Regions from separate parts of the Streptomyces sp. NPDC088252 genome, predicted to be linked through region 1. Evidence: riboswitches for the same ligand, from Rfam matches in the RefSeq annotation. Region 1 holds a riboswitch; the other holds the start of a gene.

What was found. A riboswitch is a leader RNA that binds a small molecule or an ion and turns the genes downstream of it on or off. The one in region 1 is predicted to bind glycine.
Region 2: it holds a riboswitch for glycine, as region 1 does, so the genes downstream of both, gcvT (glycine cleavage system aminomethyltransferase GcvT) here and gcvP (aminomethyl-transferring glycine dehydrogenase) in region 1, are expected to answer to the same signal.

What each region holds. Positions count from the first base shown of each region.
Region 1 is NZ_JBIURS010000041.1:29,199-36,461, reverse strand. Features, by position in the region: gene ACIOHC_RS41080 (DUF881 domain-containing protein) at 1-330, shown strand, start outside; gene ACIOHC_RS41075 (FHA domain-containing protein) at 521-1,309, shown strand; gene ACIOHC_RS41070 (MerR family transcriptional regulator) at 1,327-2,070, shown strand; gene ACIOHC_RS41065 (bifunctional nuclease family protein) at 2,124-2,597, shown strand; gene ACIOHC_RS41060 (MerR family transcriptional regulator) at 2,838-3,383, shown strand; gene ACIOHC_RS41055 (DNA polymerase IV) at 3,441-4,901, shown strand; gene ACIOHC_RS41050 (PRC-barrel domain-containing protein) at 4,826-5,206, opposite strand; glycine riboswitch at 5,308-5,404, shown strand; gene gcvP (aminomethyl-transferring glycine dehydrogenase) at 5,599-7,263, shown strand, end outside.
Region 2 is NZ_JBIURS010000010.1:258,979-266,241, reverse strand. Features, by position in the region: gene ACIOHC_RS22505 (ABC transporter substrate-binding protein) at 1-667, opposite strand, end outside; gene ACIOHC_RS22500 (ABC transporter permease) at 763-1,767, opposite strand; gene ACIOHC_RS22495 (enhanced serine sensitivity protein SseB C-terminal domain-containing protein) at 2,430-3,212, opposite strand; gene ACIOHC_RS22490 (enhanced serine sensitivity protein SseB) at 3,378-4,148, opposite strand; gene ACIOHC_RS22485 (AAA family ATPase) at 4,185-4,886, opposite strand; glycine riboswitch at 5,044-5,141, shown strand; gene gcvT (glycine cleavage system aminomethyltransferase GcvT) at 5,283-6,398, shown strand; gene gcvH (glycine cleavage system protein GcvH) at 6,490-6,867, shown strand; gene glyA (serine hydroxymethyltransferase) at 6,888-7,263, shown strand, end outside.

The DNA.
Region 1 (7,263 bases):
GCGGACATGCTGCTCGATGCGCTCCAGGAGTTGCGCGCGGCGGGCGCCGAGGCGATCGAGGTCAACGGGGTGAGGGTGGTGGCCAATACCTACTTTTCTGGTGACGGCGGCCATGTCAAGGTTGACGATCGTAAGATCACCGCGCCGTATGTGTTCAAGGTGATCGGCAAGCCCCAGGATCTGGAGCCGGCTCTGAACATCCCCGGGGGTGTGGTGCAGACACTGGAGAAGGAGCAGGCCACCGTGCATGTGGAGCAGGCCGACGACATCGTCGTGGATGTCTTGCGACCGGCGAAGCGGCCTGACTACGCTCGGTCGTCGACACGGTGAGGCGGCGACGCGGAGGGGTCGAAGGACACGGGCGGGAGGTTGCGGGGGGTCGGCGCATCGTAAAGGTGGTGCGTGGTGGAAACTGTCGAGTGGATACGGACGTTGTGAAGATGTCCGGGTCGGCAGGTGTGTTCATTCAGGGTTCGTCCTGCCCCACGGGCGGGTCTATTTCGGTCAAGGGGAATCGCCCGTGAAGTTGTTTGGGAAGTTGTTCGGCAAGAGCGCTCGCGATGAGGCTGCCCGCCATCGCGCACCGCGCCATGGACAGGCGGATGAGCAGGGCTCGCAGCGCCCGCTCTACCGCGATCAGGTATCCGGTTCGAGCGGTGACAATTCGGGAGTTTCCGGCGCGTCGTCCGTTGACCCTGCCGGTGCCGGCCGCATAGGTTTCGGGGAACCGTCAACCTCAAGTACGGGTGGAGGGTTCAGCCCGGGGCAGGAGGGTTCGTCCATGCCGGTCTGTACGAGGTGCGGACATCGCAACGCCGAGGCCAGTCGTTTCTGCTCCAACTGCGGTGCGCCGCTGAGGGGCGGAATTCCCGAGCGTGCCTCGGAGACGACCTCGACCATCTCCATCTCCGGTCTGGAGGCGTACGAGGCGGAGGCCACCGGGCAGACGCCTGTACCTTCCCTCTCGCCCGAGGCGCAGGCAGCTGTCGACGCTCTTCCGCTCGGCTCGGCGCTCCTGGTGGTGCGACGTGGTCCGAACTCGGGCAGCCGTTTCCTGCTCGACGGGGAGCTGACCACGGCCGGCCGCCACCCGCAGAGCGACATCTTCCTCGACGACGTGACGGTGTCGCGGCGGCATGTGGAGTTCCACAGGATGCCTGACGGCAGCTTCACGGTCGGGGACGTCGGCAGCCTGAACGGCACCTATGTCAACCGCGAGCGCATCGACTCCGTCGCACTGTCGAACGGCGACGAAGTGCAGATCGGCAAGTACCGGCTGGTCTTCTACGCGAGCCAGCGGGGCATCTGACCCGTCAGGGAAGGTCCATGCTGAGAACACCGACGGGCGGTGCCGGTAACGGCACCGCCACCGCCGACGACCGCCCGATGAGCATCGGCACGGTGCTCCTGCAGCTGCGGGACGAGTTTCCCGAGGTGACGATCTCCAAGATCCGCTTTCTGGAGGCCGAAGGGCTCGTCGAGCCGCAGCGGACCCCCTCCGGCTACCGCAAGTTCCGTGGGGCCGACGTGGAGCGGCTGGCTCAGGTGCTGCGTATGCAGCGGGACCACTATCTGCCGCTGAAGGTCATCCGGGAACATCTGGAGGCCCTTGCCCGCGGTGAGAAGTCCGCCCTGCCGTCCGGAGGCGGTCCCCGGGATCTGACCGACGGCGGCTGGGAGGCGGAGCCCGGACGGGCTACCGCAGCCCGGATCGGCAGAACCGAACTGCTCGCAGCCGCCGAGGTCACCGAGAGTGACCTCGCCGAGTGGGAGTCGTACGGTCTGGTCGTTCCGACCTCCGAAGGTGGGTACGACGCCGAGATGGTCACGGTGGCCAAGCTTGTGGCGGATCTGGGCCGATTCGGTCTGGAACCGCGTCACCTGCGCGCCATGCGAGCGGCCGCGGACCGTGAGGCCGGACTCGTCGAGCAGGTGGTCGCGCCCCTGCGCCGACACCGGAATCCGCAGACCAGGGCACACGCGGAGGCCACCGCGCGGGAGCTCGGAGAGCTGTCAGTACGGCTTCATTCGGCCTTGGTGCAGGCGGCTCTGCGGGTCCGGTTCCACTGATCACGTCGGTGCCCGACTACCCAAACCTGCCGAGCACGTCCTAGGGTTGCTGTGTGAACGAGCTCGACGTTGTGGGTGTCCGGGTGGAAATGCCCTCCAATCAACCGATCGTGCTCCTGCGTGAAGTGGGAGGCGACCGGTACCTCCCCATTTGGATCGGTCCTGGTGAGGCGACCGCGATCGCCTTTGCCCAGCAGGGCATGGCACCGGCCAGGCCGCTGACCCATGACCTCTTCAAGGATGTGCTCGAGGCCGTCGGCCAGGAGCTCACCGAGGTCCGTATCACGGACCTGCGGGAAGGGGTCTTCTACGCGGAGCTGGTCTTCGCCAGCGGGGTCGAGGTGAGCGCGCGGCCGTCCGACGCCATAGCGCTCGCCCTGCGCACCGGAACGCCCATCTACGGCAGTGACGGGGTGCTGGACGACGCGGGTATCGCCATCCCGGACGAGCAGGAGGACGAAGTGGAGAAGTTCCGCGAGTTCCTCGACCAGATCTCACCGGAGGACTTCGGTACCAACAGTCAGTGACCGTTCTGCGGGGCTGCCGTCAGCGCATCCGACAAGCCTTTCCCGCTCGCACGTCACGTGAAACCACCCTCAGGGTGATTATCACTCGGCGTGCCGAGTGTGGCGATCGTTGACGCACCCCGAGTGACTGCCTACCTTCGAGATGGCAGGACAAGGACGGAGGTCGGCGTGAGAAGCAGCGGCGACGGTACGGCAGCGGGTGGGCCGTATCCGCAGCAGGGGAGTACAGCCGGCCACACCATCAGGCAACCGGTTCAACCGGCGGCGGTGGCGGGGGGCGGCGTGGCATCGGCCGACGACATCGGATATCGCGGGCCGACGGCTTGCGCAGCTGCGGGGATCACCTATCGGCAGCTCGACTACTGGGCCCGTACGGGGCTGGTCGAGCCGAGTGTGCGCCCGGCATACGGCTCGGGCACGCAGCGGCTCTACAGCTTCAGGGACGTCGTCCTGCTGAAGATCGTGAAGCGTTTCCTGGACACGGGCGTCGCCCTGCAGAACATCCGCACCACGGTTCAACACCTGCGGGCCCGCGGATTCCAGGATCTTGAGCGGATGACGCTGATGAGCGACGGCGCGACGGTCTACGAGTGCTCTTCGCCGGACGAGGTCGTCAGTCTGCTCCAGGGTGGCCAGGGGGTCTTCGGTATCGCTGTGGGCGTGGTGTGGCAGGACGTGGATGCGGCGCTGTCACAGCTGCACGGTGAGCGGGTGGACACCGGCGAGACACTGATCGGGAACAATCCCACCGATGAACTCGCGCGGCGACGCAACCGCGCCGGCTGACCCCGTACCGGAATCGGGCGCGGCGATTGTCAGTGCCGTAGGGCAGCATCGATTGATGTGAGAGCCGCGCCCACCATCCTGCATCTCGACATGGATGCCTTCTACGCCTCCGCCGAGCAGGCATCGAAGCCCAGCCTGCGCGGCAAACCGGTCGTGGTGGGTGGGCTGGGGCCCCGCGGAGTCGTCGCCACCGCCTCGTACGAGGCGCGGCGCTTCGGGGTGCACTCGGCGATGCCCATGGCGCAGGCGCGGAGGCTGGCCCCCAACGCGGCCTATCTGGTGCCGCGCTTCCTCCTGTACCGGACGGTCAGCGACCAGGTGATGGAGCTGCTGGGGCGGCTCTCCCCGCTGGTGGAGCCGCTCAGTCTCGACGAGGCCTTCGTGGACCTGGAGGCAGGCGGGGCGGCCGACGACTCGGCCTCCGCGCGGGAGGTCGGCGAGCAGCTGCGTACGGCCATCAAAGCGGTCACCGGGCTCACCGGTTCGGTCGGGCTCGCCGGTTCCAAGATGCTTGCCAAGATCGCTTCGGAGGAGGCGAAGCCGAACGGGCTGCTGCTCATCGAACCGGGCACGGAGCGGGAGCTGCTCGCACCCATGCCGGTACGGATCCTCCCCGGCGTCGGACCCGCGACGGCGGACCATCTGCGCCGCGCCGGGATGACGACGGTGGACGACCTCGTCGAGGCGGGTGAGGCGGAGCTCGTACGCCTGTTGGGGAGGGCGCACGGAGGCTCGCTCCATCGCATGGCGCTCGGGTACGACGACCGGCCCGTGGTCGCGGAGCGGGACGCCAAATCGGTGTCGGTGGAGGACACCTTCGACGCGGACCTGCACGACCGGGTGCGGGTCAGGACGGAGGTGGAGCGGTTGGCCGACCGATGTGTCCAGCGGCTGCGGGGGGCGGGGCGGTCCGGTCGGACGGTGGTGCTGAAGGTGCGCCGGTACGACTTCTCCACGCTCACACGGTCGGAGACGCTGCGTGGGCCCACGGACGACCCCACGGTGGTCCGGGAGGCCGCCGCACGGCTTCTGGAGGCTGTGGACACCACCGGAGGCGTGCGGCTCCTCGGTGTGGGCGTCACGGGGCTCGCCGACTACACCCAGGAGGATCTCTTCGCACAGGCCGCCGGTGAGCGGGCCGCGACCGGGGAAGCGGCCGAGAAGGAGACGGCAGCAGGAGGCCGTGGGCAGGAGCCGGGGAGCGGTGCGCCGGAGGAGCCCCCAGGGAGCGCAGAGCAGCCGGCCGCACGGCGCTGGACCGCCGGACACGACGTACGCCATGACACATACGGCCATGGCTGGGTGCAGGGCAGCGGCATCGGCCGGGTGACGGTGCGGTTCGAGGAACCGGAGTCGGCACCCGGCCGGGTGCGGACGTTCCGGATCGACGATCCGGCCCTGCAGCCGGCCGAGCCGTTGCCGTTGGTCCGGAACCCGGTGGACTACTCGTCCTGGCCGGCCAGTCTGCCGAAGTCCCTGTCCGGGCCGGTCTCCTCGAACGGGGAGTCCAGGCCGTAGTGCCGGTAGAGCTGGAGCTCCTGTTCGGGCGAGAGATGGCGGCCGACGCCGAAGTCCGGTGCGTCCTTGATCAGCGCACGGTCGAAGGGGACGCGGAGCGAGTCCTCCACGAATTCGCTGGGTTCCAGCGGGACGAACGCGTCCCGGCTGAAGAGTCCGGTGCGTACGGCCGCCCACTCGGGGACACCGGTCGCGTCGTCGAGGTACACCTCGTCCACGGTTCCGATCTTGGTGCCCTTGCGGTCGAACGCCTTGCGGCCGATCAGGCTGCGCGGATCGATGTCGGTCTGCACGGTCCCTCCCATTGGTCGCGGCTACTCCACAAGCACTACAAAAGTGCAGATCCGGGGGGTTGGCCACTCGAGAATGGCGCCACTGACCCCGCTGGTAGGCTGGCATTGGCCGCTGACCCCGTGCGGGAGAGTCCTCCGGAGCTGATCCGAAGGCGCCGAAGGAGCAAATCCTCCCCGGAATCTCTCAGGCCCCCGTACCGCACGGACGAGGTCACTCTGGAAAGCAGGGCGGGTTCCGTGCGGCCGAGTGCCGATGCGGCTCCTTCCCTCACCGACGGTGAAAGCCGGTGCGCCGCAGGGTGCGCCGGTGAAGCTCTCAGGTTGAGATGACAGAGGGGGAGGCCGTTCGGGCACCCGCGCCGTGGTGCCCCTCGCAGGTCGTGACAGACCAGGAGGCCTCCACCATGACCCCCCGCCGCACTCCGCTCTGCCAGCTGGAGCAGGGCATTCCGTTCGAGCAGCGCCACATCGGTCCCGATGCCGAGGCACAGTCGAAGATGCTCGCCCAGGTCGGCTACGGCTCGCTGGACGAGCTCACCGCGGCAGCCGTGCCCGATGTCATCAAGAGCGCGGAGGCACTCCGGCTGCCGACCGCTCGCACCGAGGCCGAGGTCCTCGCGGAGCTGCGCGCCCTCGCCGACCGCAACCAGGTGCTGGCCCCGATGATCGGGCTCGGCTACTACGGCACCTTCACCCCGCCGGTGATCCTCCGCAACGTCATGGAGAACCCCGCCTGGTACACGGCCTACACGCCGTACCAGCCGGAGATCTCGCAGGGCCGCCTGGAGGCGCTCCTCAACTTCCAGACGATGGTCGCCGAGCTGACCGGGCTGCCCACCTCCGGCGCCTCCCTGCTCGACGAGGGCACCGCGGCCGCCGAGGCCATGGCGCTCTCGCGGCGGGTCGGCAAGGTCAAGAACGGCGTCTTCCTGGTCGACGCCGACGCCCTGCCGCAGACGATCGCCGTCATCGAGACCCGCGCCGAGCCGACCGGCGTCGAGGTCCTCGTCGCCGACCTCGCCGAGGGCATTCCGGCGGAGATCGCCGAGCGCGGTGTCTTCGGTGTCCTGGTGCAGTACCCCGGTGCCTCCGGCGCGGTGCGCGACATCCAGCCCGTCATCGAGCAGGCCCACGACCTCGGTGCGATCGTCACGGTCGCCGCCGACCTGCTGGCCCTGACCCTGCTCACCTCACCGGGGGACCTGGGCGCGGACATCGCGGTCGGCACCACGCAGCGTTTCGGTGTGCCGATGGGCTTCGGCGGACCGCACGCCGGGTTCATGGCCGTACGCGAGCAGTTCGCACGCAGCCTGCCCGGCCGCCTCGTCGGTGTCTCCGTCGACGCTGACGGCACCAAGGCCTACCGGCTGGCCCTGCAGACCCGCGAGCAGCACATCCGCCGTGAGAAGGCCACCAGCAACATCTGTACGGCTCAGGTGCTGCTCGCCGTCATGGCCGGGATGTACGCCGTCTACCACGGCCCGGACGGGCTGCGGACGATCGCTCAGCGCACCCACCGCTACGCAACGATCCTGGCCGAGGGGCTGCGCGCCTCGGGTGTCGAGGTGGTGACGGGCGCCTACTTCGACACCCTCACCGTTCGTGTTCCGGGGAAGGCCGCGGACATCGTGGCCGCGGCTCGCGAACGAGGCGTCAACCTCCGGCTCGTCGACGCCGACCTGGTCTCCCTCGCGTGCGACGAGACGACCACCCGTACGCAGATCGCCGCAGTCTGGGCCGCCTTCGGCGCCGACGGGGACATCGAGGCGCTGGACGCGGCCGCCGCGGACGCGCTGCCCGCGGCCCTGCTGCGCACCGACGAGATCCTCACCCACCCGGTCTTCCACCAGCACCGTTCCGAGACGGCGATGCTGCGCTACCTGCGCAAGCTCGCCGACCGGGACTACGCCCTGGACCGGGGCATGATCCCGCTCGGCTCCTGCACCATGAAGCTGAACGCGACCACCGAGATGGAGTCGATCACCTGGCCCGAGTTCGGCGCGCTGCATCCCTTCGCGCCGGCCGAGCAGGCACAGGGCTTCCTCACCCTCATCCGTGAGCTGGAGGAG
Region 2 (7,263 bases), on a different contig from region 1:
CGGGCGTGCCGGACGGCATGGCGAGGAACTGCTCGAAGTCACCGTTGGGCTTGGGCAGCTTGAAGACGATGGTGCTGTCATCGGGCGTCTCGATCGCCTTCAGACCGAGCCTGTCCGGGGACGAGTCCTTGTAGGGGCCCTTGTACTCGCCCTTCGGGTCCAGCGTCTGCTTCAGATACTGCGGGCCACCGGTGATGGTGTCCGTCGCCCAGATGCGCTCGATGCCGTACTTGACGTCCTTGGAAGTCAGCTTGGAGCCGTCCTCCCAAGTGAGGCCGTCCCGCAGCTTGTACGTGTACGTCTTGCCGCCGTCGGTGATCTCACCGGGGCCGGTGGCGAGGTCGCCGACCAGCTTGGTGGAAGCGGCGCCCGGCTTGGTGTCGTACGTGACCAGCTGGCGGGTGTAGAAGCGCATGAAGTCCCACACCATGCCGTAGTAGGCACGCTGGGGGTCGGCGGAGTCGAGGTCCTGCTTGGCGATCATCTTCAGCGTTCCACCCTTTTTGGTGGACGCGTTGGCGACCTTGTTGAACGCCGCGTTGAAGCCGGCACCCTTCGACTTGCTGTCGCCGCCGTTGCCGCCGCCGCACGCCGTGGTGGTCATCAGCGCCGCGACCACGAGGGCCGCACCAGCGGTGAGCCGTCGTTTCGAGGTAACTGTGGGCATTTTCTCGCAACCTCCGAGATCGCGGTCCCAGGCCATTGCTTGCCGGAGAACCATGGGAAGAGCCACCTGACAGTGCGGCAGGGGCAAGTCGTGGACTATCGGGTCCCCTTGGGATCCAGGGCGTCGCGCAGCCCGTCCCCGAAGAGGTTGAAGGCCAACACGGTGATGAAGATCGTCACACCGGGGAAAACCATGAACATCGGGTCGTGCTCGTACGTCTCCAGGGCGTCCCGCAGCATTCCGCCCCAGGAGGCGGTGGGCGGCCGCACACCGGCACCGAGGAAGCTGAGGGCCGCTTCGGTGAGGATGTTCGTGGGGATCATGAGCGTCGCGTAGACGGTGATCGGCGCCACCAGGTTCGGTAGCAGTTCACGGAAGAGGATGTGCACTCTCCCGCCACCGAGGCTGCGCGCCGCCTCCACGTATTCGCGTTCACGCAGCGAAAGTGTCTGCCCCCTGACGATGCGTCCCACATAGGGCCATCCGAAGAAGCCGATGACGGCGACCAGTACGGCGACGCGCACCCCGGTGCCGGTGAGCCCCAGCAGATCGTCGGGGAGGACCGAGACGAGGGAGATGATGAACAGCAGCTGCGGGAAGGACAGCAACACGTCCATCACCCGGCTGATCAGAGCGTCCACCCAGCCACCGAAGTAGCCGGCGACGATGCCGAAGAATGTGCCGAGCGCCACGGCGACCAGGGCCGCCAGGAACGCCACCATCATCGAGATCCGGGCGCCATAGACGATGCGGCTGAAGACGTCGCGCCCCTTGTTGGGCTCGACACCGAAGAGGAAGTCGCCGCTCATGCCGCCGAGCCCGTCCTTGGGCAGGTTCGTCAGCGGGTCCAGCATCTCCTGATGGAAGTCGTTCGGCGGGTGCCCCAACAGGCCCACGATCAGGGGCGCGAAGACGGCCACAACAATCAGGACGAGGACAACGATGCCACCCGACAGCGCAACCTTGTCCTGCTTGAGGCGGTTCCAGGCAATCTGCTTGAGGGAGCGCCCCTCGACCTTCTTCGTCCCGGAGTCGACTGCGGGACCGCCGGTCGCGATCGGGTCCGCTTCCGTGGTCGGCTCGTGCAGTGGTGCCGTCATCGTGGCAAGGACCCCTCTCAACCGGCGGTGGCCGGGCCGAACTGGCCGCTGTGGCGGCGCGATCAGTCAGTCGTACGCAGAGGCGGCAAGACGCCCTTGCTGCGGGAGTCTTCATTGCCGCCGCGACAGGTAGCCATAGCGTCAGGCGAATGGATGCCTAACCGTGATGCGGTCAGGGGTGTTCCGTTATCCGGACGGATGTGAACGCCCCTCGAACACGGGCCAGTTGAGGCGGAAGAGGGGCACGCACGCAGATTCGCACCGCTTTCACCACCAGACGTCCCCAGCGCGGAAATCCCGGACATGGAGAGCGAGATGCACCGGGAAGCCGTGAACACGCACCCGCATTTCGGGAGTTGAACCTCTATGGGTATGTCCCGGGAATCAGGAACGTACACCTGCATTCCGGGCACACCGGGCTCACGCGGTCGCATCACGGGCGCTCGGCGCCTTCGGGGGCATCCACGGGTGCCCGGAACTTCCGGACGCCCGGAACCCTGGTCCGCATCCACGGGCACCGGGAACGGCCGACGCGCCTACGGACGCCGGGAACGCACGGTGCGCCGACAAGCACCAGCGCCGGGAACGGCCGGTGCGCCACGGACACCGGGTACGGCCGGCCGCGCACCCCTACCGGTACGCGCGACTGCGACGGCCCGCGCTCAGTACGCGCCCTGCGGCGGCGGATAGCCGTAGCCCGCCACCGGGGCCGCCGGGGCATGGGCCTCGCGGTCGTAGAACGGACGGGCGTTGGCGCGCAGCCACATCGCGACCGGGTCGTACTCGTCGGACATCGCGACGGTGGAGACGGGCAGCCCGTCCGGGACCGCGCCGATCGACTGCTGCATCATCGCGCGCACCGCGTCGACCGAGGTCTGGCTCGTGTCGTACAGGTCGAGGCCGATGGCGAGATAGGGGACGCCGAGCGCGGGCTGCACCCAGGCGCGGCGCAGCGAGCGGATCGCGGGGGTGTGGTGGGCGTTCTGCGCGAGCAGCGCGTAGAACTGCGGGATCTCGATGGCCGGCTCGGTGAGCCGGAGGGGGCCCGCGGGCATCCGGTCGAGGCCGGTGGCGATCCGGCGCAGATCCAGCCAGGGGATGCCGATCCCGCCGCCCGGGGCGTGCGGATTGAGCCAGATGCCCCAGCGGTCGGGGAAGAGGGCACGGGCGATGTCGCGCCCGCCGACCAGTTCATGGGCCCGGTTCCAGCCACTGGCCGAGAGCTCCTGGGCGGAGGTCACACAGGGGGCGTAGCCGAGACCGTCGATCTCCATGTTTCCGTACTGGGCGTCGGGCGAGCCCGCCTGGCCGTGCCAGAGGAGCATCCAGATCCGGCCGTTCACCAGGGCCTGCAGCAGCGCCTCGTACGCGTCGTAGCGTCCCGGCGTCACTTGGCGCAGCATGTGCTCGACCTGCCCGGCCGCTGCGGTGCCTGACGCACTCACCTGGTCCCGCCCCTCTTCGATCCACTGTGTCGGCCCGCCGCCCCGGGGCACACGGGTGCGGCATGGTGTCTGGGCACCAGCCATCAAACCAGCTTATGCGTCGGTCCTGACACCGACTTGACGCCATGGACCGACGTGGCAGGCGGCTCCGGAGCCGTCGGCGTGCTACCGGGTCTCGCGCCGATAGAACGGCCGGACCTTCTCCCGTATCCAGTCGCCGACCGGGTCCTGTGCCACGTCGAGCAGGACCAGGTTGACCGGCCAGGGCACCTCGACCCGGCCCAGCGCACGGCCGAGGGCGTCCATCGGGGCGTTGCGTCCGGCGCCCTCCCAGGTGGAGAACTCGACCCCTATGAAGAGGACGGGCTCGCCGCCCTCGATGCTGGCCAGCGTCCGGCGGGCGGTGAGCACGACGCCGCTCTCCTCGAATTCGCCGGCCGCCGCGGCGAGGAAGTCGACGGGCTCCTCCTGCCAGGACGGTTCGTACAGCCGGACCCGGCCGCCGCTGGCCGGCCCGTCCAGCGGGGTGCGTCCGGCGCGGCAGAGCTCGGCCACGGCGGGCGGCGGCAGCGGCATCCCGACGGCGCCGCCCGGATTCACCGCGATACCGAGCTGCGGGGGCAGGCCGCGGGCGAAGTCGCGGGCGGGCGCGACGGTGAAGGACATATGGGTGCCGACGCAGGCGAGGAACTGCTGTTCGGAGCTGAACACGGGAACGAACGCGGCGCCGTCGATCTCCAGCGTCGGCAGGTCCAGGTCCGGGGAGTCGGGTCCGCCGCCATTGGGCAGGGGCACCCAGACCTGGCTGCGCCCGAGCACCTCGACGAGCCGTCCGCCCGCCTCCGGGCTGCCGACCGAGGCCATCAGCACCTCTTCGAGCTCATTGGCCGGCCATCCGCTCTGCGGATGGGACTGGACCTGCGCCGGAATGTCCACTGCTTCCCCTTCTTGCCCGAGCCTTCCCGCAGAAGATTAACGTCCGGCCGCCCGCCTCTTCGGTGCCGTGGCGAACGTGATCCGGGCCAGCGCCCCCGCCGCCTCGCGGTCCAGCAGCACCGCCGAGGCGCAGCCGGGCGGCAGCAGGCCGCTCTCGGCGCCCCGCAGCAGCTTCCCCACCGCCCTGCGATGCCGGGCGAACGCGTATCCGGAGACACCCCGTCCGCGCTCCCGCTGGCCCTCCTTCGCCGTCTGCGGCGTGACGTCGAGCAGGACGAGATGGAGGACGCGGCCCCGGCGCCGGGCGTCACGGGCCAGCCAGCCGCGCACCCACGCCTGGGTTCCGCAGTCGTGGACGACGACGGACTCGCCGGAGCGCAGCGCCCGCCACAGTCCCCGGTAGTGGGCGGCGCGGACCAGCGGGCGGTAGAGGGCGTACGGGAGTAAGCGGGGCATCACCCGGGCCCAGCGGTCCCGGGTGTCCTGGGAGTCGATGGCGCGGGCCGTCGTCACCGTCCGCCGGATGAGCGTCGATTTGCCGCTGCCGGGCAGTCCGGAGACCACCACCACGTCGCCCGCCGCGAAGTGCAGGCTGCGCGGGCCACGCCCGGCCCGCGCCCGCAGGTCGCGTACGACGGGCGTGCGTGGGTCGAGCGTCTCGCCGGCCGGGATCCCCGGCTGTGCGGGCATCGCGTCGTGCGCGACTCCCGCGGTTGTCGCGTACCGCTGCAACGTCATCGCCCTCCCCCTGTCGGGTCACCCGCGTATGCCTCTGAAGTGTAAAGAAAAGGTAATGCGACACAACCGTCCACGCCGTCGATTCCGAAGGGGGACCGGGGCCCCACTCCAACGGAATGCGTGCGATGATGACCCGGCCAACTACATAAAGGCCGCTTGAATCCGCGCGGGAGAGTTCCGGTCACTGCATGTGCCGGGCGCCGAAGGAGCAAGTTCCTCCCTTGAATCTCTCAGGCCCCGTACCGCGTGGATGAGGCAGATCTGAAAAGCGGGCCGCTCCGCGGCTCCACCCAAGGTGCAAGCCGAACCCCTCAGGGGGCTCTCGGCGAACCTCTCAGGTTCCGATGACAGATGGGGAGGGATTGTCCTCGTCGTCATGCCCCGGGAGTCACATCCATGAGCACCGCCCCCCGTCTCACCGCCCTCGATGCCCTGCACCGTTCGCTGGGCGCGACCATGACCGACTTCGCGGGCTGGGACATGCCCCTGCGGTACGCCAGTGAGCGCGACGAGCACAACGCGGTGCGCACCAGGGCCGGTCTCTTCGACCTGTCCCACATGGGCGAGATCACCGTCACCGGCTCCGAGGCCGCGGCCTTCCTGAACTTCGCGCTGGTCGGCAACATCGGCACCGTCGCCGTGGGCCGCGCCCGCTACACCATGATCTGCGCCGAGGACGGCGGCATCCTGGACGACCTGATCGTCTACCGCCTCGGTGACGACGAGTACATGGTCGTCGCCAACGCCGGGAACGCCCAGATCGTGCTGGACGCGCTGACCGCGCGGGCCGACGGCTTCGACGCCGCGGTGCGCGACGACCGCGACGCGTACGCACTGCTCGCCGTCCAGGGCCCGGAGTCCCCCGCCATCCTGGCCTCGGTCACCGACGCAGACCTGGACGGGCTGAAGTACTACGCCGGTCTGCCCGGCACGGTCGCCGGTGTGCCCGCGCTGATCGCCCGCACCGGCTACACCGGCGAGGACGGCTTCGAGCTGTTCGTCGCCCCCGAGCACGCCGAGCAGCTGTGGAAGGCCCTCACCGAGGCCGGCGCCTCCCACGGCCTGATCCCGTGCGGGCTCTCCTGCCGCGACACGCTGCGCCTGGAGGCGGGCATGCCGCTCTACGGGCACGAGCTGACCACCGAGCTGACCCCCTTCGACGCCGGCCTCGGCCGGGTCGTGAAGTTCGAGAAGGAGGGCGACTTCGTCGGCCGCGAGGCCCTGACGGCCGCCGCCGAGCGCGCCGAGACCGCCCCGCCCCGCAAGCTGGTCGGGCTGATCGCCGAGGGCCGCCGGGTGCCGCGCGCCGGTTTTTCCGTGGTCGCCGGGGGCGAGATCATCGGCGAGGTCACCTCGGGCGCTCCGTCGCCCACCCTGGGCAAGCCGATCGCCATCGCGTACGTGGACGCCGCGCACGCCACGCCCGGCACCACGGGCGTCGGGGTGGACATCCGGGGCAGCCACGAGCCGTACGAAGTCGTGGCGCTGCCCTTCTACAAGCGTCAGAAGTGACGTCCGCGCACCTCGGAAGTGACGCATTCCCGTCTCACACCGTAAGACCACCGTTCATCAGCACTCCCACGCGTACAGGAGAATTCAGGTCATGAGCAACCCCCAGCAGCTGCGTTACAGCAAGGAGCACGAGTGGCTGTCGGCCGTCGAGGACGGTGTGGCGACGATCGGCATCACCGAGTTCGCCGCCAACGCGCTCGGCGATGTCGTCTACGCCCAGCTCCCCGAGGTCGGTGACACGGTGACCGCGGGCGAGACCTGCGGCGAGCTGGAGTCGACCAAGTCGGTGAGCGACCTGTACTCGCCGGTGACCGGTGAGGTCACCGCCGCGAACCAGGACGTCGTGGACGACCCGTCGCTGGTGAACTCCGCTCCCTTCGAAGGCGGCTGGCTGTTCAAGGTACGTGTGGCGGAGGAGCCGAAGGACCTGCTCTCCGCCGACGAGTACACCGAGTTCTCCGGCAACTAAAGACCCCAAGGGACCACCTGATGTCGCTTCTCAACTCCTCCCTCCACGAGCTGGACCCGGACGTCGCCGCCGCCGTCGACGCCGAGCTCCACCGTCAGCAGTCCACCCTCGAAATGATCGCCTCGGAGAATTTCGCTCCGGTCGCGGTCATGGAGGCCCAGGGCTCCGTCCTCACCAACAAGTACGCCGAGGGCTACCCCGGCCGCCGCTACTACGGCGGCTGTGAGCACGTCGACGTCGTCGAGCAGATCGCCATCGACCGCATCAAGGCGCTGTTCGGCGCCGAGGCCGCGAACGTCCAGCCGCACTCCGGTGCGCAGGCCAACGCCGCCGCGATGTTCGCGCTGCTGAAGCCGGGCGACACGATCATGGGCCTGAACCTGGCCCACGGTGGTC